2 regions of the Paenibacillus sp. BIC5C1 genome follow, and region 1 is predicted to be linked to the other one. Evidence: riboswitches for the same ligand, from Rfam matches in the RefSeq annotation. Region 1 holds a riboswitch; the other holds the start of a gene.

Region 1 (15,750 bases):
GCCCCGATTTTGTCTACTTCATTTGATTCAAACAGCTGAATCGTGTCTTCCAAGTCCAAACGTTCGCCCCGAAGGGCTTTATCTAAGATACGGTCTACCGTACTCATCGTAAAAAAGCCTCCCTCATGAAGAGAAAATATAATCACGATCCGTCCCAACTTGCTCATATAGATGAAAGTTTTGGTGGCAACATCGCATTTCTGTACTCCACATATCGTAACACAGGTTACATGTGAAAAAAAGCACCTTATGAGAAGGTGCTTTAAAAATTAATAAAAATGTTTACATATGCCATCTATTTCAATTCTTTTTCAGCAGGCTCTAACACCCATGTTTCAATACTATTGACTCTACGAGTCCTGAAGTGCCTGATCCAGATCTGCAATCAGGTCATCGATGTCTTCCAGACCAACCGAGAAGCGCAATAATCCGTCAGTTATACCTCGATCACGGCGAACCTCAGCCGGCATAGCCGCATGAGACATCATCGCAGGATAAGACAGGATACTTTCAACCGCACCCAAACTCACAGCAACAATTGGCAATTTCACACGGTTGAGTACAGCCTTGGCCCGATCTCCCGAACCTACGTCAAACGACACGACAGCGCCGTATCCGCTTGACTGACGTTCATGAGCTTCACGCCCAGGATGATCCAGCAGCCCCGGATAAAATACAGCCGTAATATCACTGCGTCCACTAAGCCAAGCAGCCAGCTTCGCTGTGCTTTGTTCACTATGTGCCATGCGCGCACCCAAGGTTTTCATACCACGCATCAGCAGCCAGGATTCCTGGGCACCAAGGACGGTTCCAAGTCCATTCTGCAATTGTTTTAGCTGTCTGCCCAATGAATCCGTACGAGCAACGGCTAAACCTGCCAGCACATCACTGTGTCCGCCAAGAAACTTGGTCGCACTATGTACGACAATATCCACCCCGAGCTCAATCGGACGCTGGTAATAAGGCGTCATGAAGGTGTTATCAAGAATGGAGATTAACTCATGTTCCTGTGCCCAGGAGGTGACTGCAGCAATATCCGTGATTCGAAGTGTCGGGTTGGAAGGTGTTTCCATATAAACTGCCTTCGTATTCGGTTTGAGCGCTGCCTTTACTTCCTCAATATTGGTCATATCCACAAAGGTAGTCTCAATCTGCATCCGGCTCAGAATGGAAGTAAGCAGTCGATACGTTCCTCCATATACATCTTCCGTCACAATCATGTGATCGCCTGCCGAGAACATCATGAACACACTGGAGATGGCAGCCATCCCTGAGGAGTAGGCAAATCCGCGTGCTCCGCCTTCCAACAATGTAATGTAATCCTCCAATGCCTGACGTGTCGGGTTACCGGAACGACTATAATCATGTTGAGGTGGATTAAAAATATCAAAATGATGGAATGTGGATGCCTGGTAAATTGGCACACTGGAAGCCCCGGTGGTTTTATCAATTTCGTCACCGAAATGCAGCAGCTTGGTGTCGAACTTCAGGTCGGAATGAACATTCCGTTCATGATTGTTGGCATTATGGTTTTGCTCACTCATGATGCGTTCCCCCTTCTATCTCCTGCTGTGCAGCTGTTAGTGCATTGCCCAGATCGGCAATCAGATCTTCGGCGTGCTCGATCCCTACAGAGAAGCGCAACAGACGGTCATCTACACCTACAGCGTCACGAATTTCAATCGGAATATCCGCATGGGTCTGTACCGCAGGGTAAGTCATCAACGACTCTACACCCCCGAGGCTTTCCGCAAAAGCAATCAGTTTGATATGACGCAGCAATGGTTCAACATAACGAGCATCCTTTACTTTGAAAGAGAAGATGCCCGTATTCCCACTGGATTGTTTATTCTGTATTTCAAATCCGGGATGAGCCGACAAACCAGGATGATACACTTCATTAACGGCTGGGTGCTCCAAAAGGTACTTGGCAATCGTCAAAGCATTATACTCATGCCGCTCCATGCGAAGAGCGAGTGTCTTCATGCCTTTCATCAGCTGATAGGAGTCGCTTGGAGACAATACAGCTCCTATGGAATTGTGCAGAAATGCCATTTCGGCTGACAGTTCTTCCCCTTTGGTAATAATTAATCCCGCAAGTACATCATTATGACCACCCAGATACTTCGTGGCACTATGGATGATGATATCAGCACCGAGTTCAATTGGACGCTGGAAGAACGGAGTCAGTAGTGTATTATCCACAATGGTCAGCAAGTTGTGGCTCTTGGCCCAGGAGCATACCGCTTCCACATCCGTAATCATCATTAGTGGATTGGTTGGTGTCTCAATAAATACCGCTTTAGTATTCGGTTGACGAATACTTTCCAGAGCTGCCAAGTCATTGGTATCGACGTAACTTGCTGTCACACCAAATCGAGACAGGATGCGTTCAAGCAAACGATACGTTCCGCCGTACAGATCTAGCGATACAATCAGATGATCCCCTTGTCCGAATAAAGCGAAAATCGTTTGCAAAGCGGCCATGCCGGAGCTACAGGCAAAACCTGCATCACCGGATTCCAACGCTGCCGCTGCTTCTTCCAACACTTTACGGGTTGGATTGGTCGTACGAATATAATCAAATCCCGTGCTTTGTCCAAGCTTTGGGTGGCGAAACGCAGTGGATTGATAGATCGGAAAATTAATGGCGCCTGTTACCGGTTCATTGATAGACCCAATTTGGGCCAATCGACTTTCGATTTTCAACTTGTTGTCTTCCATTGCAGCATCCTCCTGTAATGTCGATTAAATTTGTGGACCAATATCGTAAGGTGTCTCTTGATACACATAGTAATTGAGCCAATTAGAGAATAATAAGTTTGCATGTGCCCGCCAAGTGGCTGGGGGAACACGGGAAGGATCGTCATTCGGGAAATAATGTCTAGGCAGCGCAATGTCCATGCCTTTAGCTGCATCACGGTCATATTCCCATTTCAATGAAAGCGGGTCATACTCGGCATGTCCGGTTGCAAAAATCTGTTTGCCGTCTTTGGTAGCAACGAGGAAAATACCCGCTTCCTCGGATTCAGCCAATATTTCAAGGTTATCATTTTTTTCAATATCTTCACGTCGCACTTCCGTATGACGAGAATGCGGGACGTTGAATACTTCATCGAATCCGCGCAGCAGCTGCACATTGGATCTGTTGATCGTATGTGAGAATACGCCAAAACATTTTTCATCCAGCGGAACTTTTGGAACTCCGAAATGGTGGTATAAACCTGCTTGGGAAGCCCAACATATATGCATGGTCGAAGTTACATTCGTTTTGGTCCATTCGAAGATCTCCTGGATTTCTTTCCAATAGTTCACGTCTTCAAAGTCCATTTGCTCTACAGGAGCGCCTGTAATGATCATGCCGTCAAAACGGCGGTGTTCGATCTCATCAAAGGTTTTGTAGAATAAGTCCAAATATTCCTGGGAAGTGTTCTTGGACGTATGAGACTTTGGATGAACCAGAACGATATCTACCTGAATGGGTGTGTTACCCACCAAACGAAGCAATTGAGTTTCTGTCGTTTCCTTTGTGGGCATCAGGTTTAATATAGCGATACGCAGTGGACGAATGTCCTGCTGGTAAGCAGATGTCTCGTCCATGACAAAGATGTTCTCTCCTGCAAGTACTTCTTTGGCAGGCAGTGTGTCTGGAATTTTGATTGGCATGGTGGTTCTAACTCCTCCTTGTGCATAAATAGATGCAGCCACTGCGGACTCGATACGATTCGCATCCGTACAGTTATAGGCTGCCATGAGCTTGCCTGCAGGCGCTGAATTGCAACCACATTGCTGGCGGCAAGCTCAAGTTCCTTAGCGAAAATCACTGCTGAGAAGTCGGTGCATATAACAAAGACCTTCCTCGGATTCCGAGAAAGGTCATATGTAAATAGATATGCGCCTCTCTCATCTCTCAGTTACAACAGTGTCACTTGGACACTTGGTCGCTGCAAGAATTAGCACCGTGCGGTATACCGCCGGTTGCCGGGTTTCATCGGGCCAGTCCCTCCACCTACTCTTGATAAGATTTCGCTTTATTCAATTGTAATAACTAGTGTGGTTCACCTTTTACTTTAAGACATTAATCCCCTCACGTCAAGGTGTAGTTCAATGTCTGTTCCTCAGGATCGGAACCGTTCATCATCCGTTGTCATACACTGCTCCAGGGCGCGAAATCGACACATTTTTGCGCTTGAAAGGACCCTGTACCAGCGGTATACTAGACAAGTGTTATAAACCCTTATGTGAGAGGTGACATATTCAATGGATGGCGACCCGAGGCCTGACTGGCAGCCGAATTCCGACAAACTGCATAGAGAATTGATATCAGCATGCCGGCAGCGGGACGTTACTTCCGTTTGACTATAGAGCGAACGCAGTCCTGACTTCCAGGCTCCGCTGCCGACCGGCTGATCTGTTCTTTTTGCGCCCATATTGATGAAATCCGCCCATTTGGCGGGTGCAGAAGGAGTAGATGAATAATGAAAATCCGGTTGGTAAATAACGGTGTATTTATTCCGGTGGACGACATTCAGCAGGCGCTGACTCCACCAGCGGAGGGGTTTTACTGGATTGATGCAGACGTAGACGATTTGGCGGTACTTCAACCGCTGTTCATGATGCATGATCTGGCCGTGGAAGACTGTTTGAGTGACGAAGAACAACGTCCGAAGATTGAAATTTATGAGAGCCATTATTTTATTGTTATTAATAGCATTCGTTTTGATGATGAAGAGATTTTTTTACGTGCCGTCAACTTGTTCCTTGGCAGACACTTTATTATCAGTGTAACCAAACAGAAAGTCAGCGAATTGCGGACATTGAAACCGATCCTGTGGGAACAGGAAATCAGTACGCCGGATAAGCTGCTGTATCTGCTGGTTGACTTGATTGTTGATAATTATTTCACCGTTGGTGACCGAATCGAAGCGCGCATTGAGAAGCTTGAAGAAGACATCCTGATGCATACCAAGAAATCTCATCTAAATGAGATTATCGGGCTTCGCAGTGAGATTTTATGGCTGAAGAAAGTGCTGGGACCTCAGAAAGAGGTCATTAACACACTCAATAAAAAAGATTTGCGTCTTATTGATGATCAACTGCAAAAGTATTTCAGCGACATTTATGAGAATGCTGTGAAAATATCTGAAACCTTTGAGACTTATCGGGACTTGATGGGGAACTTGCGAGAAGCTTACCAATCCAGTATCGCCAACCGGGCGAATGAAATCATGCGTGTGTTCACCGCCATTACCACGGTGTTCATGCCGCTGACCGTTATCACGGGCATCTATGGGATGAACTTTACGAACATGCCTGAGCTGGACTGGAAGTATGGTTATTTTGTGGTTATTGGCCTGATGGTTACACTGGGCCTGAGCATGTTCTTTATTTTCCGCAAAAAAGATTGGGTTTGAAATAGCAAAAAGACGAAGTGCTCCACATTTTGAGACGCTTCGTCTTTTTTTATTATCCGCTTATAAGTATGACAACTAACGTCCTATTTCCAATCTAGCCTGCATTCTGCTCCGTCTCTGTGTCACGACGAAACCGGATGCGAATCATGCGCAGTCTTTCGTAGACCTGCTCCAGGTTGCTACCGCCAGGCTTTTCTTCTCCATACACCTTATGTAATACAGGCTTCAGAAACGTATCTCCCAGCTCCTCGTAGGCACTCCATACCGCCTCTTGCTCCTCTTCGGGCATGACAGCAAGCTCCGCATCAAGCAGACAATCTGTGTCATATCCCTCCAAATCCAGTGTCTCCAATAACTCAATCAGCTCCCTACGGGACAATCCGGAACGATTTACGATTTCCTCCAACGTATATCCTTCCTTCATACCTTCAAGTACCTGCTTACGTGTGGTGAATCTGTCAAGTTCCTGCTTGTACTTCTGCTCTCTCTGTTTGTACAGCCAGCTCTCATATTCTTGTTCCTTCAGATCCGAGTACACCCAATCTAGCGGGAAAGATGTGGAACGTTCCAGTCCATTCGTAATCTCCAGCCATTCCTCTCCATACTCGGAAGCCTTGCTCTCCCCTACGCCAGGTAATTGCATCAATTCATCGATGGTTTGTGGAACAAATGCACTGATCAAACGCAACAACCGGTTCGTTGCAATAAAATAAGGGGCCTTCCGGTCAGACGCTGCTCTCTTCCTGCGCCATATGCACAGATCCATATACAGCCCCTCATTGCCGTATAATTCACTGTAACAATGAAGACGCTGACCGCCATAACTGCGCGACTTCAAATCATCATTTTCGTGAAACAAACCCTGCAGCAACGGACGATATCCTTCGCTCATCTGTATGGCTAACTGATGACGATACACATGTAACAGCTCGTCCCACGAACTGCCAGCATACCAGTTGTCATCCGTTCGATCTCCTTCCTCATATCGGCTCCACCCCAGATGCCACGCTCCTTCTTCTTCACCGATCCACAGCTGTGCATGCTCTTCATTCTGATCTAACATTCTGGATAATCTGTTCATGAAAATGACTTCCATATCTTGTCCCTCCTTCAATAGTTCAGCTCGACACAGCCTGTATGTGCTAAATTAAGCAGCACAAAAAAACACCTCTCCTGCAAAATCCATGCAAGAGAGGTGCTTCCTCATTTAACCGTGCTATGCTGTTGCTCATATATTACCACAATGGAAAAATTCGTCAACTACTTGTTTGTAAAGCTATTACTTGTTCAAAGCCAATTTCGCCAGTGCAAGCGAACCACACAGTCCCGCATTATCGCCAAGTCCCGGTGAAACGACATACTGGTCAATTTCGGATTGAAGTGCAGGGTGCTGAACGTATCCAGCGAGCAATTCCTGCAATTTGCTGCGAACCATTGGGAACAGATGCTCCTGCTTCATCACACCGCCACCCATTACAATTTTCTGAGGTGTGAGGATCAATACATAATTCATCAGGGCATGCGCCAGGTAATGTGCTTCAATCTCCCAGGCCTTGTGATCGGCTGGCAGTTCGTAAGCCGGTTGATTCCAACGTTTATTGATGGCAGGACCTGCGGCAAGGCCTTCCAGACAGTCCCCATGATACGGACAGAACCCTTCATATGTATCTTCGGGATGTCTGCGGACAATGATGTGTCCCATCTCTGGATGCGACAATCCATGGACCATTTTGCCACCTACAACTGCGCCTGCACCAATTCCCGTTCCGACAGTAATATACAGACAGCTATCCAGGCCTTGTGCAGCCCCCCAGGTTGCTTCCCCAAGCGCAGCACCGTTTACATCCGTGTCGAACGTCATCGGTACATCAAAGTGCTCTTTGAGCTTACCAATAAGGTTGTACTGCCCCCAATGCGGTTTCGGTGTTGTTGTGATGTAACCATAAGTCGGGCTTCCTTCAATCGGATCAATTGGACCAAATGAACCTACACCCAAAGCTTCAATACCTTTACCTTCAAAAAAAGCGATTACTTGTGCCATCGTCTCTTCCGGTGTCGTCGTTGGAAAACTTACGCGTTCAAGAACTTCTCCTTCTTCCGTACCGATACCACATACAAATTTGGTTCCTCCAGCTTCAATTGCGCCTAAAATCGTCATGTTAGTCACACTCCCTAGTAGTTTAAAATTAAATGGATCTTCAAATCTGTTCTCTAAAAGACGGAACAACAGCATGATTAGTCCTGTTCAGCAGTTTCGAGCTTGGCCAATCGCTTCAATAAGGTCTGTTTCCAGCTGTCGGATAACGTTGGAATGGCCAGTAGAGCACGCATAGCAACGGCATCCTGCTTCCCCTGATGCATAATTCGATTGGCTTCCAGAATGGTCATTGATGCAGGATCTGTGCTTATACGTCTTAATATTGCAGAAGGAGTTACCTCTCCCTCTTGCAAGACCCGAAAATAAAATCCGGTATGCCCGCTATCCTGAAAATAAACAGGCAGCTCTTTGTAATCATACCGTGCACCAAGCTTGAAGCAAGGCTGTCTTGGCTGGCTGACCTGTACCGTGGCTTCCCCCAATTGATACACATCACCAATGCGGACTTCTTCCTCCATACAGCCTTCAACTGTCAGATTTTCTCCACAAGCCCCCCAGTCCAGCTTGCGATCCATCAGTTGTTCAAGCGCCGGATAACGACTGTAATCGTATACACAAACCGCCTTGTCAGGTCCACCATGATGCTCCAGATCAGCCTGGGCATCCCCTGTCATTCCGGTGAATGACAGGAAGACCGGGCTGGATATGGGATGTTTCACAATGCCGCTCATCACTTCGCGCTTCTGGCCAGGCAAGGCCTGAAGTTGCCCTACGTTTACAGCTAATACCGCCGTTTTGTTTTCATCTGGCTTCCGGTTATGAGTGAGTGTCATCTGATCCTACCTCCCATATTAGCTTTCTTTTAACGAACAGAGCCACCAAAAACAAGTGTATTACTTAACAAGCGGCCCGGGGAAGTAAGCATTTTGCCGCCAGCATACATGCCAGAAGATGCACCTCCATCCAGGTTCATTGCCTGCTTGGCACCAAGCTTCTGCATGACAGCAGCCCATTCCTTAATCGTCGCTCCTGACACGGTAGCCAACATCACCGATCCGTCGGCCATAATGGCAATACCACTTCTTGCGCCGGAGGCATTGAGAATTTTGGTATCCTTGAAGCCCTCACTCGCTGGATTTACGGCAATTTTGCCGTCTTTCACCAGACGTGGACCTGCGCCCACAGCGGTGACTACATCTTGCCAAGGGATCTCTTTGCCTGCTGCATTGGTGTATTTATAATTCATCTCTACAGTTGATCCAACGGTAAAGCGGTCCGACGAAGATTTCTGATTACCCGTGAAGACCAGTACCGATCCATTCTTCGGAATGGCTACATTGGTATTCGGTACTTTCTTGGTGACAATCCCTTTCTCCATCACAACCGCCGTACCTCCTTTGAACCCGACTGTAGATCCCCGCTCTGGCGTGTATAACATCGTAATACTCGCATTCGCGGAAGGTGTTCGGTTAATAAAGGTCGCATACCAACTGCGTGACTTTCCTTCTGTATCTGTTACTTTACCCGTCAGACTCACTTGAAGCGAATCCATGATGGCTGAGCCATCTTCCTTAAACCCAATCGTTGTTCCGTATCTTCCAATATGTATGACTTTGCCGTTTGCTATTAACATGCCGTATGGATCTGGAGCTCCGTTATATGCTTCAAAAAATGCTCCGTTAATGGCCGCTTGCGCGCCATATGCCTTAACAATTGAAGGTAATGTTGCCGTCTGACCGACCTGCTTCTTCGCTAATCCTACGGTAACTGGTGTACCCTTGGGAATACTAACCGTCTGCACGGTAAAACTGCGTCCTGCTGCTTTTACTTTCTGTACTTTGGTGCTAATTGCCGCTTTGGCATCTACTGTCTGTGGAGCACTCACCGCTCCTGAAAGGATTACAGGCAAAGCAAGGACGAGGGCCATAGCCCCTGTCCACCACTTTTTGCCCGTCCGTTTTGTCTGCATGCTACTCACCCTATTGCCACTCCCATCCAAGAGCCCAGGCTCTTCATCTCAAGTTGTTCGAACTTGTCCATCACCATATCCGGATCAAGACGCAATTCACATACATCCAGTGCACAAGCTACCGGAACTGCACAGTGAATCTCTGCCAGTTTGCGGGACAGATGAAGCATGTCGAGATCATTCTCAATCTTGTTGCGTACCGAAGGGGTAAGTTTATCCATATTGTCCAAAATACCTTCAATGGAGCCAAACTCCTGCACAAGTTTCAAAGCCGTCTTCTCCCCAATGCCCCGTACTCCAGGATAATTGTCACTGGCATCGCCCATCAGACCTTTCATGTCAATCACTTGACGAGGTGTCAGTTGTTTCTCCGTCATTAGGGATTCAGGCGTATACACCATATAATTGCCATGACCTTTTTTCATAATAATAATGCTTGTACGATCATCAATCAGTTGCAGCATATCATGGTCACCCGTAAGTACCATCACGTTCATATCCGTCTGCTCGGTGTAATACTTGGCAAGTGTACCGATGCAATCATCAGCCTCATATCCTTGAGCGCCAATATTCGGAATGTTTAAACTATCCATCACTTCACGAATCAGAGCAAACTGAGGAATCAGATCATCCGGAGCTTCCGGACGGTTCCCCTTATACGCTGCATACTCTTCACCGCGAAACGTCTTGCCTCCCATATCCCAACAGCATACGACATGACTTGGCCCAAAGGTCTGAACCGCATCCCAGAAATAACGGATAAATCCGTATACTGCGTTGGTTGGCACGCCTGCCTTTGTACGTCTGATATATCCGCTTGCAGATGTTGCATAGAACGCACGGAACAACACCGCCATACCATCTACCAGCAACAAAGTAGGTTCATTACGTTGATTCACTTGAATTTGTTCTCTCCTGTCCTGATTCCATAGAAAATTGAACTAAAAATAATTACACTTGCCACTCCGATGACAGAACAACCTTCTGATCGCTGTTATCCCCAGATTTTTTTGATTCCCTTATTCAAAAGGGAAAATCCGGTGGTAAAGGCGAAGTGTATGCTTCCGATGGAGCTTTCTTTTAGAAAGCTTTTAGCTCCGCTTCTTCAGGTTATTTCTGTCCTCTCCATTCTCGTGTAAATCTTTAGCTAAGTTTCTATAGCAAATAAAATATCGAACTAATTCTATCATTATAGCATAGTTCCGCCAAGGATCGACCAGCCAAAAAAGCCCTGAAATTTGAACATTCAGAGCCTTTTTTACCTTGGTTCATTTAACAATCAATGAAATCATTAATCAATAAATTACGCGTTGTTCCATTCCTCTTCATACGTATCTTCCTTGAATCCTACGGTCACTTTGTGACCATCCGTAACGATTGGGCGTTTAATCAGGCGCCCATTGGAAGCCAGCAAACGAATCTGCTCTTCTGTGGACAGCCCCGGCAGCTTGTCCTTCAATTGCTGCTCCTTGTACACTTCCCCACTCGTATTGAAAAACTTTTTCACTTCAAGTCCGCTCTTCTGAATCAACTCCGTTAATTCTTCTTCGGTTGGGGGGGTGTCGAAAATAGGAAATAATTCCAGTTCATGCCCCTGAGCTTCCAGCCATTTTACCGCTTTACGGCACGTGCCACATTTAGCGTATTGATATACTTTTAGATTACTCATCGTTACTTGTCCTCCTATGTGTGCTCCGGTTTCGATTTCTCGCTTCCCTTGGTTTGCTTCGCAAATCCAAAAGTCGCTCCAAACCGATACCATCGCACTGTATTTTTAAACCTCTTCTCGAATGAGAAAATGTCCATTCGGCTTTAGGATCAAAAGCCTAAAACATAAAACCTTACAACCTTACAACCTTACAACCTTAGCCTGCGGCATTTTGTTCGGGTGCATTTGCATCCCTCACACGGGTTAAGCTAACTAACATTGATTGACAGCAGGGCACCGTGCATTGAGATTCTGCACCAGCGCGAATCAAAGGCCGTTTAACAGGCTTACAACAATTCTCTCGGGGATGCCTCAGCATCCAGGCGAGCCTCCAGGGCTGCCATATCTGCGGGTAAAGGTGCTTGGAACGTCATCCTTTTTTGCAAAATGGGATGTTCAAACGCCAGCTCACATGCGTGCAATGCCTGACGGGCAATCCAAGTGTCTCGTTCCTCCCGAACAGCCAGGGTCTGCTCATCGAACTCATGCATAGGAAGGGTCTTGTACATCCGATCCCCAATTAAAGGGCAGCCAATCGATGTCATGTGTACCCTAATTTGATGGGTTCTGCCGCTCTCCAGCTTCAGGCTCACCGCACTAGCGCTTCCGCCCGCCCACCTTGCAACGGTCGTGTATAACGTTCTTGCCGCATACCCGTCAGGTGTAACGATTCGACGATGCGGCTCTTCGGGATCACGATCAATCGGGCCATCGATGGCCCCCTCTTCTTGGGCAGGACTACCGTGCACAAAGGCAATATATTTTTTATCTACCGTTCCTGCGATCATCTGCTCAGACACATGCTGGTGCACATATGGATTTTTCGCGATTGCCAGCACACCAGATGTTTCCTGATCCAATCGATGAATCGGTCTGAAACGGAAACGATCGCCTTTAGTCTTCCAATAATGGACAACCCCGTTTGCCAATGTACCTGTGTAATGCCCATGTGTTGGATGTACGATGACACCGGAATCCTTGTTCACAATAAGCAAGTGCTCATCTTCATACAGTATCGTAAAGGGAATCGGCTCAGGTAAAATATCATCCGACTCTTCCTGTTCCATCCGAACTTCCAGGACGTCACCTGTGCTAACTTTGACGCTGATGTATACCCGCTCGCCATTCAACATAATTCCCCGCTCTGTAAGTTTGATTCTCGACAGGAGCTTGCGCGAAACCTGTAGACGCCGCTGAAGCACAGTCTTCAGCAGCCAGCCATCTTCATTTTCGGAAACCGTGTAAGTAAGTGGTGAATAATAATCGCTCATTCTTTGTCTTTGCGGCGGAATACTTTTTTGCTCCGCACATACTCAATGTCAGCTACCTGTTGTCTCGCATTGGCAGTCCGAGCTACAACGAAGAAATAATCAGACAGACGGTTCAAATAACGTCGTACAGAAGGGTTGATATCGGTATGCTGTCCGAGCGTTACGGCGCGACGTTCGGCGCGGCGACATACTGTGCGACAGACATGTAATGTGGAAGAGAGTAGACTGCCCCCAGGCAAAATAAACCGCTCCACCTTCGGATTCTCCGCATCATACTGATCAATCCATTGCTCAAGCCGGGTGACCATCTCATCCCGCACTTTATATTTGGTTTCGCTAATTTTTACAAAGGCGAGATCGGATCCGCAATCAAACAATTCTTGCTGAATTTCGAGCAAGTGTTCACGCAAATCCTCAAATTTTCCGTTTGCTTGATCAATAAAACTGATGGCCTGCCCAACAAAACAATTCAGCTCATCAATTGTCCCGTAAGCTTCAACTCGGTCATCGTCCTTGATGACCCGTCCACCAATGACTGAGGTCTGTCCCTCGTCACCTGTTCGTGTATATATGCCCATTGTAATCCCTCCTATTGTTAATATCATTCGCATGGTAGAACGCTGGGGTTAAATATAAATGCATGCCCTTTTAGAGTGTAACTTAATTAGTATACTTGACCTACTATGAATACGGGAATGCTATTATTTTCAGAAACCAGTGAGATCCTTCACACGTATATATGAGTTGGTGTACTCTGCCGAGTATACGCCAAATCCTTGCAAACCAAAAGTAGAGGAGACGATTATGCAAAACTGGATAACCGATTTCATGGAACAATACGGCTACATAGGCATTGCACTCATTATTGCGCTCGAAAACGTATTTCCCCCCATCCCCTCGGAAATCATATTACCTTTTGGCGGTTTCATGACCACCTACACCAGCCTGACCCTTCCCGGTGTCATTATTGCGGCTACCATTGGTTCTGTGCTTGGGGCTGTCATTCTTTATGGGATCGGACTGCTGATTGATGTCAATCGGCTGGAGAAGATTGTAGAACGTTGGGGTCATATTCTGCGGATCAAAAAAGAAGATATACACCGTGTCGATGCATGGTTTGACAAATATGGAATGTGGACCGTACTATTCTGTCGCATGGTTCCCCTTGTTCGCAGCCTGATCTCGATTCCTGCCGGCATGTCCAACATGAAATTTGGTTTATTCCTGCTCTTCACAACCATTGGAACACTGGCCTGGAATATTATTCTCGTCTCGGTTGGTGCGGCCCTCGGTGCGTCATGGGACAGTATCCTGCACTTTATGGACGTGTACTCCCTGGTCGTATATGTACTTCTGGCGATTATTGTTGTGGGCTGTATAATCTGGTGGATCAGACGAAATAAAACTCGGAAATAAAGAAATATACACGCATCACTTGTCAAAAAATAAAGCCTCCGCACCACCATTTGTGGTGACGGAGGCTTCTTTACGCTCGTCCATCGTTTAACAAAATGAAATGCTAATCTTCATATCGCAACCCTCGATCTTTGAGATCAACGGGCAATCCAGATATTAAGAGATACATCTGTTCCGAATGCGCCTGCAACGCCCGGTTAACTGACGCCATTCTTGCTGCAAAAATTCGTTCTTCCTCTGAAGGATACAAAGAGCCGTGCATTTCATTGGTAATCACGAGCAGCTTTCCCTGGTAAGACAGAAGGGCGTCCAACAGCAGCTGTGTCTCTGAACGCTGCTGATCCAGATCATCACTTGCCCTGAAACCGGCTGCCATCCATGCGGTCAGACTATCCACAATGACAATCCGCTGATCTGCCAGGAAGAGATTGGATTCCCGATTAATCTGGTGAAGCACCTCCGTCAGGTGCTGGCCGTTCCCAGCCTGGATGGCACGATAATGAGCGGATGGCAATTCGGGAATCACGGGATCATGATCACCAGTGGATAAATAGATGCCCTCCCGGCTAATCCGGGCTGCGTATCCAAGCGCAAATCGGGTTTTACCACTGCCTATGCCGCCTGTGACCGTAATTAGCAATCCGCTCCCCTCCTTCAGTAGCCATACTAGATTGCATTTACTCTGTCAGCGCCTTCAGCACTTTCTTGGATTCTTCGACATTAGAAGCCGACACCGGAATGGTAGCAAACAGATTTTGCGCAGCATAATCTACATCTTTGAACATTTGCATATCTTCCAGCGGAATGCCATAGAGATGTGATTCTGTCTTGATATCTGAACCGTCATCTCCTTCGCCCCTCTCAACCAAGACACCGCCTTCAAATACACCGCGCTTATACTTCTCCGCATCAAATGTATCATCCAGCGGGATATTGGAGCCGTTACTTCCGTACTGCTTCATATCAGCTTCAGGCAAAATGAAAATATCATGACCACCCGCCGCATACTCTACCATAATTTTCTGAACATCATACATCGCACTTGTGATAACTTCCACTTTGGGCTCCTCACCCAGCTTTTGCTGCAAATTAGCTTGCAACTGCTCCGAGATCACGGATGGATTTCCTTGGTTATCAATGATAAAAATCGTAAAACCGTCCTTACCGCCACAGCCAGCAAGCAGAAAAATCATAGAAATAATTGCGGTAAGCCCCCAAAATCTCTTCATTCCAGTTCCCCCTTTAGTCTCCTATGTACAATATATCACAATTGTTCCACGCAAAAAAATACCCCTACCAATCCGAAGCAATCTGATCATATATCAAAAAAAAGACCCCCCCGGGGTCTTCGTTGAACTGCATATGCGTAACGTTTCGATACAACGAAAAATTACTTTCCCTTAATCGGATTAGCCTTCATGTATTCATTAATCTTCAAATCTAGCAAACTGCTAATTTCAATTACAATATCGGATGTGAATGATTTCTCTTCAAGGAATATCTGTTCCATCTTGCGGCGTAGCATATGGATCTCATCTTCCAAGGAAACGTTATGCAAAGATGCGTGATCCGGTTTCACCGACCATCGGTCGCCATGATCGCCTTCTGCCAAATAATGCCCACGATTAGTCGGTAAATCATATTCAACACAAAACAAAGCCAACCCCTCCTTGGAAAAATTAGTTTCCAAATACAAGAAAAACATATTTCAAATTGAAATTATATCACAATATTTTGTAAAAGAAAGTTATTTTTTTCTAGTTTGAAAAATGTTCATATCTTTCAAAGGCTTCTAATCCCTATTAAACCTCTTTTTGCAGTTTGTAAACAAAGTTTCCGATTCGTTCCAACGCTTCATTCAATTGGGTCACCGA
Region 2 (15,750 bases), 3.1 Mb from region 1:
TCACCAGCCAAAGCTTCCAAAGTCGGATTTGGTTCCGTGGTGGGGCTGTTTACAAGCACCGTTATGAAAATTATTTTGCAAATCGTCATGATTGTTCTGTTTATTATCTGGGTGGTAAGATTCGCATAGACGTTCGGGAGCGACTTCATCTGGATGCACGTCGTTGTGGGGGAAAGAAGGGGAATTGGCTTGTCAAAGAAGGAAACATTCATTAGAGGTACGCTCATCTTGGCGGCAGCTGCGCTGATTGCGAGGGTACTCGGATTGGTTCAACGGGTGCCGCTGGAGCATATCCTCGGCGATATCGGTAACGCATCGTTTACCATCTCCAACACGGTATATTTAATGCTGTTAACCGTAGCTACAGCAGGCATACCGAGTACACTTAGTAAAATGGTCTCGGAACGTTATGCACTGGGACGCGCAGGTGAAGCACAACAAATCTACCGTGCAGCTCTGATCTTTGCGGCTGTAGCCGGGGTCGTAATGTCTGCTTTATTATGGTTCGCAGCACCGTATTATGCGACGTACGTATCCAAAGTACCGGAATCGGTGAGCGCCATTCGGGCCTTGGCTCCAGCGCTGCTTCTCTTCCCGGCCATCGCAATGATGCGTGGATATTTCCAGGGTCGTGGCAATATGACGGCAGGCGGCATTTCACAGATTGTGGAGCAGTTTGCACGTGTAGGTACAGCGATCATCGTGGCGTTTGTTATGCTGCAATGGAATTATGATGATCAAACCATTGCGGCAGGGGCTTCATTTGGGGGCGTATTCGGAAGTATTGGCGCTTTTGCTGTCATGCTGTACTTCACCTTGAAGCTTCGCAAAAATGACCGTGCGGCTCAATTGAATTACGAGCGTGCGGAGCAATTGCCCATGCGGGGTATTTACAGCGATATATTCAAACTTTCGATACCAATCGTTTTATCTTCACTCGCTGTTCCGGCGATTAACTTTATCGATTCATCGCTGGTAGTTCCACTGCTTAGCGGACGAGTCGGACTGGAAGAAGCGACAGGAGTTCTTGCCATCCTCGGTGCCAAGGCCCAAAGTATTGCAGGCATTCCTCCGATTTTGGCTATCGCACTGAGTCAATCACTTGTGCCAGTCATTTCGGCAGCTTTTGCACGCAAGGATGAAGTTCATCTGAAAAATCAGGTGACGCTTGCTTTGCGCATTTCAATTCTGACCGGGATGCCAATCGTTATCGCTCTATGTGCGGCAGCATATTCCGTTAACGGCTTGCTGTTTACCAGCCCAGACGGGACACCAATCATTACATTGCTGACGTTCGGTACTATTTTCCAAATTACAATGATGACCACGAACTCCATTTTGCTTGGGGTGGGTAAACCACGGATTACAATGATCAGTGTAGCTGCGGGTATCGTAGTCAAACTCATAGCGAGTTTAATCCTGGCTCCGATTTTTGGCATTTACGGAATCATTATTGCGACCGCATTGTGTTTCTTGGTTATTACGTACCTCAATCTGCGGGTACTTCGCAAAATTGTTGATTTCTCGATCATGGGTGATCGTTGGAAAGGATTCATCATTACCGTGCTGCTTGCAGCAGGTGTTGGTTTTGCAGCGAACTGGGCCGGGAACTCCATCTTTGATTTATTCCTGCCAGCACGTGTATCATTCCTCGTTACCTGTCTGTTTGTGGGTGCGCTTGTGGTTGTCGTGTATCTGGTACTCATGGTTGTTCTACGTGTACTTCGTAAAGACGAACTGGGCAGTTACCCTCGTATTTTGCAAAAAATACTCCGTCCGCTCATGCGTCTACAACGTGGAGCCGGGCAACGTGGATAATCGATCAACACACTAATACACACTTCGTTATATTGTTTGAAATAAGTACAAGCTCTGTCTGCTTTCATAGCGGACAGGGCTTTTTTATTATACCCAATAAAGGTAGTCCATTATTTTCTTCTAGACGAATCCCTATACAGCTTCTGTCCTTAATGCGTCAAGGTTTTGGCATCATGGGCCAATGCAGTTTTCAACATGCCATACCGATGTTCATGACTCATCTCAAACAGCCAGGGGCGGCGCGGGGCAGTGAGATGACCAAGACAATCGCGATTTTGCAGCCAATCCTGCCTTGTTATAGGTTCGTACGGCGTATCACCCCATACAGCCAGCAATTCAGGACTATATAACCGCTGTCCTTCCACTAGCCATTCTTGATCCAGCAGCTCCTGGCTATAGAGCTCAGCTTCTCCGGCTTCATCTTCATGTGCGGTGAACAGACCGGGCCAGTATTCGGCACGTGAGCCACGGTGGGGAACCGCGCGCGCAAACTCCAATACTTGTGTGTACACTTGTTCCACGCCAAACAGCATCGCATATAAGCCTTTGCCAAACATAATCCGCTCATCCAGCTTGCCAAAATGTTCAATAACCCGGCCTGCAAGACCTTTTTCCCGTCCGAGTGGAAATACGATATGATTCAACCCAGCCAGATTATGCAAATGGAATGCGGGTTTGGACAGCACTTCTTTTTGAAAATAAGGATGCTGCACCACCCGGCTCTCGATATAGTTCTGCTCATTAATAATTAATGCCACACTAAGCAGCGAGCTGCATCGCTCCAGCCAAAATCGTTCCCAGAACGGTATCATGAACACCGATACATGAAAATGGGGCAACAAATGAAAACAGCTCCGTCCAATTCGGCGGCTGTTCATATACAATAGAAGCTGTGGATAGGCGTCCTGGAAAATGAGAGCATTGCATCGCTCCAGTAATCGATACATGTGCTCACGGTCTGTTTGATTTTGCAGATTGTGCATAAGGTCGCTCTGAAGATCGGTCATGTGATATCCGCCGTTGCGGGATACCATATGGGCAAGCAGGGCCCAATGCAGCTCGGGATACTGTTCGTAACATTCCAGGTATGCTGCTGTACGAGTGATGTTACTTCGGTTGTTTTCCTGCGTTAATGTTTTGATTTCTTCCAGAATGATGCAGTCCTCTTCACAGACCAGTGCACTGAGCGTATTGCGGGCAAAAGCATTCTCGTTTCCAGGCAATAAGCGCTCCACCTCTGCTTGTAAGGTTGCAGCCATATCAGAGTCCCAAGCCATATCACGCAAGGGATGACGAAGCTGTGCAGAGGCTTGCCAAGCCGCTTGTTTTCCCCTCCACACTTCCCTAGCCGCACCTGGGATGGATCGGACCATCTGCAATATCGACCCGTGATGGGCAGACTCGGAGGAATCTGTTTTAACGGAAGTCATGACATGACCTCCTTTCCTGATAATCTGATTACGGTTGTAGTTTAGGAAGCTGTTGATGTCAGTATGCGCCGAATATTTGACTTCCACTCCGCAATTTGCTTCACTAAGAGGATAAGACAAGGTATAGAAAGGAAGATGTTGTAATGGAAAAGATTACATCGAAACCGGAGTTTGATGTGGCAATCCAATCTCCGCGTTTGACTGTAGCTGTATTTAAGGCAGATTGGTGTGGTGATTGCAAGTACATCGATCCGTTTATGCCTGAAGTTGAAGAGAAGTTTGCTCGTGAGCTGAAGTTGGTTGAGGTCGACGTAGATCAGGTGGGTACAGTGAGCGAAGAGCAAAATATCCTCGGCATCCCTAGCTTTGTAGCTTACACAGATGGCCGAGAACTTGTGCGTTATGTGAATAAACTGCGCAAGTCAAGAGAAGAGATTGAGCAATTCCTGCAGCGTGCAGTTGAGGTGTATAACACGATTCATAAATAAAGTATGACAGGTTAACCATGTTAAAGGTTATAATTAAAGGAACGCCATTTCTCTTGAAATAGGGAAGTGGCGTTTGTATTTTCCGAGTTTTCGGGAGAAACTAACGTTGTAATAATGTACATATTTGCCGATGACCTGTGGGTCAATTTTTCGACAGACGTTAACATTTTGTCACAAAGCGCGGCGTCAATGACACATTTATCCGGTATAATGAATTTAGTTGTGAAATAAGTGTCAAAGTACCGAATCAAGCGGAGAATGTAGTTCTTCGCCATCTTAAACCAACAGCGGGTGAGAAAAAATTGAAACACTTAACCTTGTTTAAATGGTTAACCGTATTAACCTGTCTTGTCATGTTTCTGGCTACATTTGGCGGAGGCGTCGTAACCCGAACGGAATCGGGGCTCGGTTGCGGAGCAGAATGGCCTTTATGTAACGGAAAACTTGTGCCTGCACATACTGTTGCCTCACTTATTGAATTTTCCCATCGCGCCGTCAGCGCACTGGCAGGACTATTGTCCATAGCCTCTTTTGTAGCATTTTTACGGTTTGGTAAATCACGCCGTGATTTGCAATTGTTTTCACTGTTAACGCTGATATTTGTTATTGTCCAGGGAATCATGGGGGCTTTTGCTGTCGTATTCTCCCAATCTTCCGCAGTCATGGCACTGCATTTCGGATTTGCCTTAATCGCTTTTGCCAGCTCCCTGATGATGGCGCTTGGTATTCGGCAGGAAGCACGCCATGGTGGATTGGAACGACTGAATCGATATCCGAGAGTCAGTAAAGGGTTCCGAAATCTGGTATGGTTTTCCACGATCTATACGTACCTCGTGGTATATACTGGAGCATTTGTGAGCCATACGGATTCTGCTGGAGGTTGTTCAGGATTTCCGCTCTGTAACGGGCAGATTATTCCTGAGCTCTCGGGAGGCGTAGCTGTTGCTTTTGCTCACCGGGTGGCGGCTGTTTCATTAGTAATCGTCATTGCAATTCTCGGCCATTTTGCGTATCGCAAACATCCGGATAACACGGAATTAAGAGCGCTTGGCGTCATTTCTGTGGTGCTGGTTTTGTTGCAAGTGGTCATTGGTTTTGGACTGATGCTCACGATGAACCGTCCGGAAGTGTATATGTTCGTGGCGCTGGCGCATATGCTTGATATTGCCATTTTGTTCGGGGTATTAACCTATATGAGTTTCTTGGTGTACAAGTTGCATCGGCCCGTTAACCGGTTCTAATATATCCGAATTATTGTAGTTCAGGGGATGAATCCAGTGAAGTTCACCATCCGATGATGTACATCATTGGACAGGTGAACTTTGTTTGATGTCAGGCGTGTCAGGGCACCCTATTGTAAGCAGCGGTCATACGTTTACTCTGATTCCGATTTTGTTTAATATGATAAATTATTATTAATTTGATGATCTGCAGAGTGGAAAGAGGAGGCTATATATGCTGCGAACGTTGCTGGGTGAAAAGCCGCGTAAGAACGAAGGCATACTAAAGGACGCGATGGAAGCGATGGCGGACACGCTTGAGCTATTTCAGCGACAGATGCATGTGGATCATGATCCTACCCATGATTTTCGTAAACTGTATATATGGACCCAGGGATTGATCTCTTCGCTGGATGAATTGGAGCAAAGCTGTTTTGCAGCTTCCCATTTCCGTCAGAAAGTCAAAGCGGGCTCTACGGATGATATGACAATACCAGAAAAAGCAGAGTATGCCCGTTACGTCTATTTCTATAAGGATGGCTTCATCCGATGTTTTGCCATTCTGGATAAGTTAGGTACGGTATTGAATGAAATATTTGAGCTGAATACAACCAATGTTAAAACACATTATTCTTATTTCACCGTATTAAGACAGTTCGGATATGATAAGCTGCATTATGTTCTTGCCAATGAACTGATCCGGATCAAGGACTCATACCGTGAGCCGATGAGCAAATTGCGCAAACGACGAAACATGGAGATTCATTACATGAATTCCGAAATGCAGGATGATCTGTGGCAGCTGCACCAGACTTTGCAAGGGAAAGTAAAGCTGGAAGACCTGGATCAGCATCTTTTGGAACTCCGGCAGGGTGTGGATATGGTATGTGAGACGTTAAAAGCAGCCTATGGCTACATTAACGAGAAGTGGCATAAGCAGGTAATGCACCAATCGACGAACTAATTGGATAGTAATATTTGCCTTTGACAAATCGGAATACTTGGATTATACTGAGTTCCTGATCGACAGTTAGATGGAATTAACATTTATGACATTAACATTATAACTACTACTGAACTTATAAATTAAATATTTCTTATCGAGAGCGGCGGAGGGACAGGCCCGATGAAGCCCGGCAACCGATTTATAACTGCATGACAGCTGTGTCATACTTTATAGATGTTAGGTGCTAATTCCTACAAAATGGTGCAGAGCACGATTTTGGCAGATGAGAAGGTATAATCTTTCACGTGAAGAGCCCTTTTTGTTTCTGCAAAAGGGGCTCTTTTTTTGTACGATGAAGGGGAGTTTTCCTTTCATTCGGGTAAAGATACATGTAGGCAGTGGGAAGGAGCAGTAACTTTGATTGAATTAAAAGGTTTAACCAAGACGTACGGTAAAGGTTCAAAAAGTACGACGGCCTTATCCGATCTAAATTTGAATATCCGCAAGGGTGAAATATTTGGAGTTATCGGTCATTCCGGTGCAGGCAAGAGTACATTGATCCGTTGTATCAATTTGCTCGAACGCCCCACGGCAGGCGAGGTTTGGGTTGATGGAATCAACCTAACCGATCTCAATAAGTCTGATTTGCAGCAACAACGGCGTAAGATTGGCATGATTTTTCAACACTTTAATCTGTTATCCTCAGCTACGGTATATGACAATGTGGCTTTTCCTTTGAAGCTCGTTAATACGCCCAAGGCTGCAATGGATCGGAAAGTGAAGGAAATGCTCGCATTGGTTGGACTGGAGGACCACAGCAATAAATATCCGGCCCAACTGTCAGGCGGACAGAAGCAAAGGGTAGGTATTGCGAGAGCACTCGCGAGTGATCCGAACGTGCTGCTATGTGATGAGGCTACATCGGCACTGGATCCCCAGACAACCGATTCGATTCTGAAGTTATTGCTGGATATCAATGAAAAGTATAACCTCACGATTGTGCTAATCACCCATGAAATGCACGTGATCCAGAATATCTGTGATCAGGTGGCGGTTATCCATCAGGGGGGCATCGTGGAGCAAGGGCCGGTGACGGAAGTATTCCTCAAGCCGCAGCATGCCATTACGCGTGACTTTATGATGCGGGACCATGAGGTGGGAATTGCATTAGAAGAGACCGCTCTGGCGAGTGCAGATGTCTCATTACAGACGAACGGAGCTTCTAAGCTTGTGAAAATATCCTTCTTGGGCAATAAAACCTATGAGGCGATTTTGTCCAGAACAGTTCGTAAAACAGGAGTGGATTTCGCCATTTTGCAAGGCACCATTTCAACGATCAAACAAGTACCCTATGGACAGCTGACCGTTCGGTTTGAGGGGCAGTCAGATGAGATTAATCTCACCATTAAAGAGTTAGTGGATCAGGGACTTGATGTGGAGGTGCTCCGTTAAATGGATTTTTCAACGGTACGTTGGGAAGAAATAGGTAAGGCTTCTATTGAAACACTGCAAATCCTGGGAGCATCGGGCTTGTTCACGATCATCATTGGTTTGCCGCTAGGCGTATTGCTGTTTATGACGGCAAGGTCGGCTTCAATCCAGTCTCAAGTGGTGTACACGATACTATCGTTTATTGTAAACATTTTGCGCTCAGTGCCATTTATCATTCTGATTGTTGCACTCATTCCGTTTACGCGTACATTGGTCGGTACAGCGACAGGTGTGCTGGGTGTTATACCACCGCTCGTCATTGCCGCAGCTCCATACTTTGCCCGGTTGGTGGAAACTACACTGCGTGAAGTGGATCGTGGCGTCATTGAGGCAGCACAGGCGATGGGAGCTTCGACCGGACAGATTGTACGGCGTGTGCTTCTGCCAGAGGCATTACCGGGTCTTTTAGCTGGAATTACCATTACAATCGTAACCCTCGTTTCATACACGGCGATGGCGGGGATGGTTGGTGGTGGAGGTCTGGGAACATTGGCAATCAACTACGGATACTTCCGTTATCAGAATGAAATTATGATTATATCTGTTGTATTTATGATCATTCTGGTGCAAGTGCTTCAGATGGCTGGCGATCGTTTGGTTAAATGGTTCACCAGGAAATAACACATATATAGCATTTGTCCTGATTCGGTATCGGTTTGGGGCAAAATGCAAAAAAAATTTATTGGAGAAGGGGTTTTACACATGAAAAAATGGTCTTTTGCTCTACTTAGCATTATGCTGATTGCGGTTCTTGCGGCTTGCGGAAACAACAAGGATTCAGACAGCGGAGCTGACAATGCTGGAGGCGCACCGCGCACCGTAGAATTGAAAGTTGGAGCATCACCTACACCACATGCGGAAATTTTGGAAAGCATCAAGCCTGAACTCGAAGCTGAAGGTATTCGCTTGCAAATCGTGACTTTCAATGATTATGTTCAACCTAACCAACAGCTTGAAGATAAACAACTGGATGCGAACTTTTTCCAACACCAGCCTTACCTGGATACAGAGAACAAAGAACGTGGTTTCCACCTCGTTGCTGTAACACCTGTGCATGTTGAGCCATTTGCTGGCTATTCCAAAAAAATCAAATCATTGGATGAGTTGAAAGACGGCGCAAAAGTAGCCATCCCTAATGACCCATCCAACGGCGGTCGTGGACTGTTGTTGCTTGCAAAAGAAGGACTTATCACGCTGAAAGACAACACAAATATCACTTCTACGATTCAGGATATTACAGCCAATCCGAAAAACTTGAATATCATCGAGCTGGATGCAGCCATGATGCCTCGTCAACTGGATGAAGCAGACCTGGTATTCATCAACGCCAACTACGCGCTGGAAGCCAATCTGAACCCAGAGAAGGATGCGCTGCTGATTGAGGACCTGCAAGGTAACCCTTATGCAAACATCCTCGTATCCCGTGAAGATAACAAAGATGCAGATGCTATCCAAAAACTGGCTGCAGCTCTGCATTCCGAAGAGGTTAAAACATTCATCAAAGATCGTTATCAAGGTGCTGTAGAACCTGCGTTTTAAGCTGAACGATTAAGCTGAAATACAGTGTATACTCGGCTCACTTCTTAAGGAATTACTAAAGAAAGCCCTGCATTCTCTTTATGAGAATACAGGGCTTTTTATTTTGTACATCGATGTTAAAGAGTGTTTTGATGTAAGAGCACTTCGATGTAGGATTACGTTAATTCCTTTACTTATAAGCTTAACGTTTATTCGGATCAGTATCCGAATGTCCATCTGTTTGTTGGCTATCAGAGCCTGCTGACTCCTGACCAGCAGCATGCTGTTGGTAAGCTTCCTCTGCAGGAGATAGCGAATTCTGATCTCCAGGGTCAGCCTCCTTTTTGCGTCCAGTCAGCTTGCGACGAATCCATCCGAAAGCACCAACAATAGCGGCCACGATGACAAACCATCCTTTTTTGAGCAAAAGCAATAATCCGACTTTCTTAGCTACAGCTACACCAGCACCACCGAGAATCAGACTGGTCAGGCCAAGTTCTGATTTTTTGTCTACGGATGCATCAAAATCTTCATAGGTGTTTCCTTTAATCACGTTGAGCTGGTTAAGCACGGAGTTTTCAAACTGTTTGCGGTTTTCTTCAAAATTGGCACTATCCGTAACGAGGATAACACCGATGTATCCTTCACGGGTGAGTACATTCACATTGTAATTGACGAGTTTTTCCCGCTCTGCATCCTCAAGACCAAGAGAATAGATCAATTGATGTTTGCTGCTGTCATAGGCGGGCTCAATTTCCCATCCGGTGATAAACAGCTGGTTTTCGGGTGTTGTTTTCTCATTTTGTTCTTCTGTACCTCTTTTGTAGCTATCGAGCAGTTCATCGGCGTCCAGATCGTCTTTTTCACTGTCGTCGACATGACCGGTATCGTTATATTCAAAGATAACATACCAGTTGGAGTTTTCGCCGGCGCCATAGATGCTTCCGATTTCCGTTCCATTGGGGAAGGAGTCCGTGTCTTCCAGGAACCTTTGGGTGTTAGCTGCATCGAGATAGGAGAGATTTTCAGCTACGTTTAATGTTGCTTTGTTATCAAGTACTACGTTTGAAGGCCCATCAATCCATTGATAATCTTCGGTGGAGCTATTGCTTTCACTTTCTGCAGATGCTGTGGTCGAGAATGGAGCTTGAAATGAGGCGATAAGCAAAATTGCGAGTAGAGAGGCTAACCATCTTTTCATTTACGCTGTATTCCTTTCGAAGTTGTCATGCAATGTTGTCATTGACATGAACATATGTATTGTGTCGTTATATTCATAAGAAAATAAGGACTTATCGACATTAACATAGGCATCCAGACCAAACAAGGGAATTTTGGATATAAAGGGTTAATTTTCCTACAAAAGACCTAATTCATTTTATTTCTGATGTTTGAAAGATAAGTATTTAGTCCTTGATTTACACTTTCTTGCAAATGGTACAGATTGGTGGGAAACGCGAGTTGTGAGGGGATGATAAATCTTTTATACTGGATGAGTGACTGCTCTTTGAAGAGGGGGATGAACGTGAAGGGAAAGATTGCCCTCATAACGGGAAGTGCCAAAGGTCTTGGTAAAATGACGGCCCTCAGTCTGGCGGATCAGGGTTGTCATATTGCTCTGAATTACGTACATAGCCGTACGGAAGCTGAGTCGTTACAGGCTCAGATTATTGCCAAGGGTGTGCGGTGTATTGCCATTCAGGCCGATATTTCCAAGAAAGAAGAGATCACCATGCTCGTTGCACAGGTTGAAGAGAAACTGGGCAGCATTGATATTCTTGTGAATAACGCGGGTCCTTTTGTCCGTGAACGTCGACTGTTTGCCGAGTATTCCGAAGATGAGGTTCAGATGCTTGTGCAAGGAAACCTGCTTGGACCGATGCTGCTGGATCAGCGTGTATTGCCGGAGATGCGGCGCAAGCAGTGGGGACGAATTATCCATTTTGGCTTCAGTCATGCGGGAGAAGCGAGGTCGTGGCCTCATCGGGCGGTTTATGCTGCTGCGAAGGTAGGTCTGGTTTCATTTACAAAGACACTTGCTGTGGAGGAAGCTCCCTACGGCATTACGGTTAATATGGTCTGTCCAGGTGATATTCGCGGTGCCAACAAAGAGAAAACGATTGATGAAATGGCAGGTATAACCGACGAGGAAACCCCGAGAGGACGTCCTGGGAGCGGTGAAGATATTGCGCGGGTGATCACTTATCTGTGTCTGGATCATTCCGATTTTATAACAGGTAACATTATGGATGTATCTGGAGGACTTGATCCGATTCGTCCTAACATACAGCGTGAGGATGCATAGAACAAAAAAAGAGCCCTCCACTTCATGCGAAGCGAAAGGCTCTTGAGGTTTATTTCGTGAAGGATTGATTAGAATACTTGTACGACTTCTTCGACACCCTCAACTTCTTCGAGAAGGGCGCGTTCAATCCCGGCTTTTAAGGTAATGGTGGAGCTTGGGCAGCTGCCGCAGGCACCGACCAGTTTCAGCTTAATAATGCCGTCCTCCACGTCGACCAGTTCCACGTCACCGCCATCGCGTTGCAGGAACGGACGAAGTTTGTCAAGCACTTCAGATACCTCATCATACATGGTGCTTTGTGCGTTTTCGCTCATTTTTTTCAACTCCTTTCCTCACTATAGTATATTACAATTGGCCACAAATTAAAATGGTCAAACAAAGCAGGTGAACCTACATGAGACCGATTATTGAATTTTGTGCCAATAATATGCATTTTGGCACAGATGAAGTCATGGATCAACTGGAAGAAAATCCAGACTATGATGTGATAGAATACGGCTGCCTCAGCAATTGCGGCCAATGTTACATGACTCCATTTGCATTGGTGAATGGCGAGTTAGTCATTACCGATAAAGTGGAAGATTTATATAACGCCATCTTGGCCAAAATTGCCGAAGCCGATGCCTGGGATGAGTTGGATCTCGATTAACCGAGATGACGCTTGGACATCCAGAGCACACCGCTTTTTAGAATACGTGGCACACGTCCCATCATGGACGTTTTGCCCATCAGCCCAAATCCAGCCTTCTTGCCGAGTGCACCGAGTGTGCCACGAAGTTTGAGTGGCTGCGGATTGGGCTTTTCGCCTTTCCAGAGGGCATGCTGAATATGGGCGATTTGTTCACCCTGTACTTCGGCAGCCTGACCGCTTGGTGCATAAGGCACGCTGGCGCAGTCACCTACTACATAGACATCGGTATATTCAGGAATTTGATAATATTCGTTCAGTACGACACGACCTTGTGGATCCTTGGTCACATCGAGATCCTGTACAACTTTTACGGGCTGAATTCCGGCAGTCCATACTACCGCATCCGTTAGAATTTCCTCATCCCGGTTGAAAATGGCATTTGGTTCAAGTCGGGAAATGGCAATATGTCCGCGTGTCTCGACCTGATGTTCGCCGAACCATTCATGAACATAAGCCGACAAGCGCTGCGGAAAAGCGGATAATACACGTTCACCACGGTCCAGGATACTGATGTTCAGGTCCGGTCTGCTCTCACGAAGCTCGGCAGCCATCTCGACGCCGCTCAAGCCACCGCCGACGATATGCACATTACCATAAGCTTTAACTTCGTTAAGACGAAGGTAGGTTTCCCGTGTTTTGCTGAAGCTTTGAATCGTACAGCTATATTCCTCGGCTCCCGGCGTATTGTGGAATCGGTCTGTACATCCAAGTCCAATTACGAGCTTGTCATATTCCAATGGGTCCTGGCCTTCAAATTCAATCTGACGTTGTTCCAAGTCAATCGAAGTTACTTCTCCATAACGATAAGTGACTTTGTCGCTGACTGGGAATTGGATACGCAGGTCATAATCGGATACGGTCCCTGCTGCGAGTGCGTAATATTCAGTTTTCAATCCTTGGAAGGGGCTGCGGTCCACTAACACGATTTGTGTATCTGACGGGATCTTACCTTCCAGAAGTTCCTTGATAATCGTGAGGCCACCGTAGCCGCCTCCGAGAATGACGAAATTTTTCATGACTCGGCTTCCTTTCTGCATCAGTCCCGAGTGAACGGGGCTGTAACCTGTGGAGCAGCTATGCAATTACATAGCTGCTCCTGTTTTTTAATCTGGATTTGAAATAATTGAAAATGGGCATTTAAAATTACAGATATGCTTCAGCAATCTGCACCACTCCATGCCAAACGCTCCCGGGTAGAATGAAAGTCGCTTATGGGAATGATGCTCATGCTAGATGCTATTCGTATACTTGAATTTCATTGTAGAACGTATCACGTTCAACCGGAATGCGTCCAGCACCCTTAATTAACCATATAAGCTCTTTGCGGGTAAGACCTTCAGGTGTTAGTGCGCCTGCAGCATGACTAATCCGTTCGCGAACAATCGTGCCGTGTGCATCCGAAGCGCCGAATCCAAGCGCGACTTGAGTCAGCTGTGGACCGATGTTAATAAAGTACGCTTTGATATGATCGATGTTATCCAGCATCAAACGGCTGATCGCAATCGTTTTGAGATCCTCGTATGCTGAGTTACGACGCATGATACTGGCGTTTTTGCTTTTCGGTTGCATGGAAAGCGGGATAAAGACCATAAATCCGTTGGTTTCATCTTGCAATTCACGAATCTGTACCATATGGTTCACACGATCTTCATAGGACTCAATGGATCCATAAAGCATCGTGGTATGGGTACGCATGCCCAGATTATGAGCAGTACGGTGCACTTCCAGATAACGGTCAACGTTCGCTTTGTTTACGCGCATTTTTTTGCGGTATTCATCGGACAGGATCTCAGCACCGCCGCCAGTCAGTGATTTCAGACCTGCTTTTTGCAATTCTTGCAGTACTTCCTTGATGCTCAGTCCGCTGATGCGAGTGAAGAAATCAATCTCGGCAGCCGTGTAGGCTTTCAGCGTAACGTCCGGATATTTCTCGTTTAAAGCACGCAAGGAATCGACATAATATTGAAAAGGAACATGGTTGTTATGTCCGCCTACAATATGGAACTCGCGTACACCTGGGTGAATATGCTGTTCTACGTAATCAATCATTTCCTGACCAGACAATGTGTAAGAGCCATCTTCGCCCTGATCTTTGCGGAAGTTACAGAAGGCACAGTGAGCTTCGCATACGTTGGTAAAATAAAGGCTCATGTTTTCAATAAAATAAACTTTCTTGCCATTCTTACGCAGGTTGGCCTCATTGGCCAGTTGGCCCAAAGTCAGCAGATCATCCGATTCATACAGATAAACGCCGTCTTCTACAGTCAGCCTTACGCCGTTCTGCACTTTCTCAACGATTTCAGCCATTCTTTTGTCTGTGAACGGTGTTACCAATGTAGACATTTTGTATCCTCCTATTCTTAACCGGAATCGAGTTGTGTGTAGGACTTACTTACAGAACTACATAGAAAAGATGCGGTCATCTGCCGCTTCTTATATGGACTAACTCTTATTTACCCGGTGCAGCCTGTGCTGCGTACGTAAAGCTAATTTTTTCATTAAAGTGAGTCTTGTGACTCTATATGCATTGGGGACTGCGTACAGTCTCGAAATGTGAAAAAAATTACAACTCTATATATGATCATCACTCGAATAAGTCATGACAAAATATCGACATTTCAAAGCGATCACCTACTCATTATAAACCTCGTGTCCCGGGGGTTCAATACACTGGGAAGAAAAAGGAGTTAAGGGGGAACGCGGAAACAGGCAAAGATGACTTGAGCCCCTTGACGGGGTGGAGTATAATTTAAAGAAGAGTTAACGAAAGGTTGTTCAAAAAGTACGCTTTTGATTACGAAGGGTGCCTAGCGGCATCTCAGCGTCGAATATGGGATTCAGCCGAAATGTCCGTTGCTCACGTAGTTTTGCCTACGCTCCGCTACTCCATTTCTATCTTCATCCCATCTTCTTGGTACTGAAGAGCGCCCTTTTTGAACATGATTTTATATGAAAAAGGAGAGTGACCTGGCATGATTAGCATCAGCGAAACGGCTGCAGACAGATTGAAAGAAATGCTTGCACAACAAGAGACCCCTGGTATGTTCTTGCGTCTTGGCGTAGCACCGGGCGGTTGTACCGGATTTTCGTACGCCATGGGCTTTGACGATAAAGAGTCCGATGAGGACCTCTATATGGATATTCAAGATATGAAGGTTGTTGTAGAGAAGGAAAACCTGAAATATTTGAATGGACTTGAAATTGATTTTGAAGAATCCGGCATGTCCGGCGGTTTCACCATTCACAACCCGAACGCAGTGGCAACATGCGGCTGTGGATCATCCTTCCGTACACGTGAAGAAGCGGGCGTACCGGATAAAGATTGTTAATATTTGTGACTCGTGACCTCTATAGCGGATTAGTCTTGTGCTAATCACGTTATGGAGGTCTTTTTTTGCGTGGTGGTTTGATATGACTTTGCTTGTTCATATTAAGGGGGCACCTAGGACAATTTTTTTATTGAGAAGTGAGGAAGTGAAGTTGACAAGTTATGTTGTAACTAATATAGTTACATTATGAGATTTAGCAGAACCTAGCCAAAGGAGAGATTATGATGAAGATTGGAATTATTGGCGCGACAGGCAAAGCAGGGAATTTGATTTTGAAGGAAGCGTTGGATAGAGGGCATGAAGTGACTGCGATCGTTCGTAATGCATCCAGAGTGGAAGATAAAAGTCTGAATGTACTTGAAAAAGACGTGTTCGACCTCACGGCAGAGGATGCCAAATCATTCGACGTGATCGTCAATGCATTTGGTGCACCAGCCGGTAAAGAGAATCTGCATGTGGAAGCAGGACAAGCCCTGATTAACATTCTGAAAGAGGCGCCGAAAACGCGTCTGAT

What was found. A riboswitch is a leader RNA that binds a small molecule or an ion and turns the genes downstream of it on or off. The one in region 1 is predicted to bind S-adenosylmethionine.
Region 2: it holds a riboswitch for S-adenosylmethionine, as region 1 does, so the genes downstream of both, RS891_RS26390 (methionine ABC transporter ATP-binding protein) here and metA (homoserine O-acetyltransferase MetA) in region 1, are expected to answer to the same signal.

The regions. Positions count from the first base shown of each region.
Region 1 is NZ_CP135922.1:1,938,614-1,954,363, reverse strand. Features, by position in the region: gene mqnC (cyclic dehypoxanthinyl futalosine synthase) at 1-107, opposite strand, end outside; gene RS891_RS08995 (trans-sulfuration enzyme family protein) at 351-1,544, opposite strand; gene RS891_RS08990 (aminotransferase class I/II-fold pyridoxal phosphate-dependent enzyme) at 1,537-2,724, opposite strand; gene metA (homoserine O-acetyltransferase MetA) at 2,749-3,666, opposite strand; SAM riboswitch class I at 3,901-4,025, opposite strand; gene corA (magnesium/cobalt transporter CorA) at 4,479-5,414, shown strand; gene RS891_RS08975 (HRDC domain-containing protein) at 5,509-6,510, opposite strand; gene RS891_RS08970 (ROK family protein) at 6,694-7,572, opposite strand; gene RS891_RS08965 (MOSC domain-containing protein) at 7,650-8,345, opposite strand; gene RS891_RS08960 (phosphodiester glycosidase family protein) at 8,375-9,481, opposite strand; gene RS891_RS08955 (5'-3' exonuclease) at 9,487-10,380, opposite strand; gene RS891_RS08950 (arsenate reductase family protein) at 10,785-11,150, opposite strand; gene RS891_RS08945 (RluA family pseudouridine synthase) at 11,477-12,460, opposite strand; gene RS891_RS08940 (cob(I)yrinic acid a,c-diamide adenosyltransferase) at 12,457-13,038, opposite strand; gene RS891_RS08935 (DedA family protein) at 13,265-13,876, shown strand; gene RS891_RS08930 (bifunctional adenosylcobinamide kinase/adenosylcobinamide-phosphate guanylyltransferase) at 13,980-14,516, opposite strand; gene RS891_RS08925 (type 2 periplasmic-binding domain-containing protein) at 14,554-15,105, opposite strand; gene RS891_RS08920 (aspartyl-phosphate phosphatase Spo0E family protein) at 15,267-15,533, opposite strand; gene RS891_RS08915 (aminotransferase class I/II-fold pyridoxal phosphate-dependent enzyme) at 15,679-15,750, opposite strand, start outside.
Region 2 is NZ_CP135922.1:5,891,791-5,907,540, reverse strand. Features, by position in the region: gene RS891_RS26420 (DUF456 domain-containing protein) at 1-129, shown strand, start outside; gene RS891_RS26415 (putative polysaccharide biosynthesis protein) at 190-1,818, shown strand; gene RS891_RS26410 (DUF2515 family protein) at 1,968-3,248, opposite strand; gene RS891_RS26405 (thioredoxin family protein) at 3,392-3,736, shown strand; gene RS891_RS26400 (COX15/CtaA family protein) at 4,039-4,977, shown strand; gene RS891_RS26395 (Cthe_2314 family HEPN domain-containing protein) at 5,192-5,920, shown strand; SAM riboswitch class I at 6,051-6,192, shown strand; gene RS891_RS26390 (methionine ABC transporter ATP-binding protein) at 6,320-7,354, shown strand; gene RS891_RS26385 (methionine ABC transporter permease) at 7,355-8,014, shown strand; gene RS891_RS26380 (MetQ/NlpA family ABC transporter substrate-binding protein) at 8,096-8,932, shown strand; gene RS891_RS26375 (DUF2167 domain-containing protein) at 9,114-10,112, opposite strand; gene RS891_RS26370 (SDR family oxidoreductase) at 10,437-11,216, shown strand; gene RS891_RS26365 (NifU family protein) at 11,285-11,530, opposite strand; gene RS891_RS26360 (YuzB family protein) at 11,611-11,865, shown strand; gene RS891_RS26355 (NAD(P)/FAD-dependent oxidoreductase) at 11,862-12,923, opposite strand; gene mqnE (aminofutalosine synthase MqnE) at 13,144-14,250, opposite strand; gene RS891_RS26345 (HesB/IscA family protein) at 14,880-15,236, shown strand; gene RS891_RS26340 (NAD(P)-dependent oxidoreductase) at 15,461-15,750, shown strand, end outside.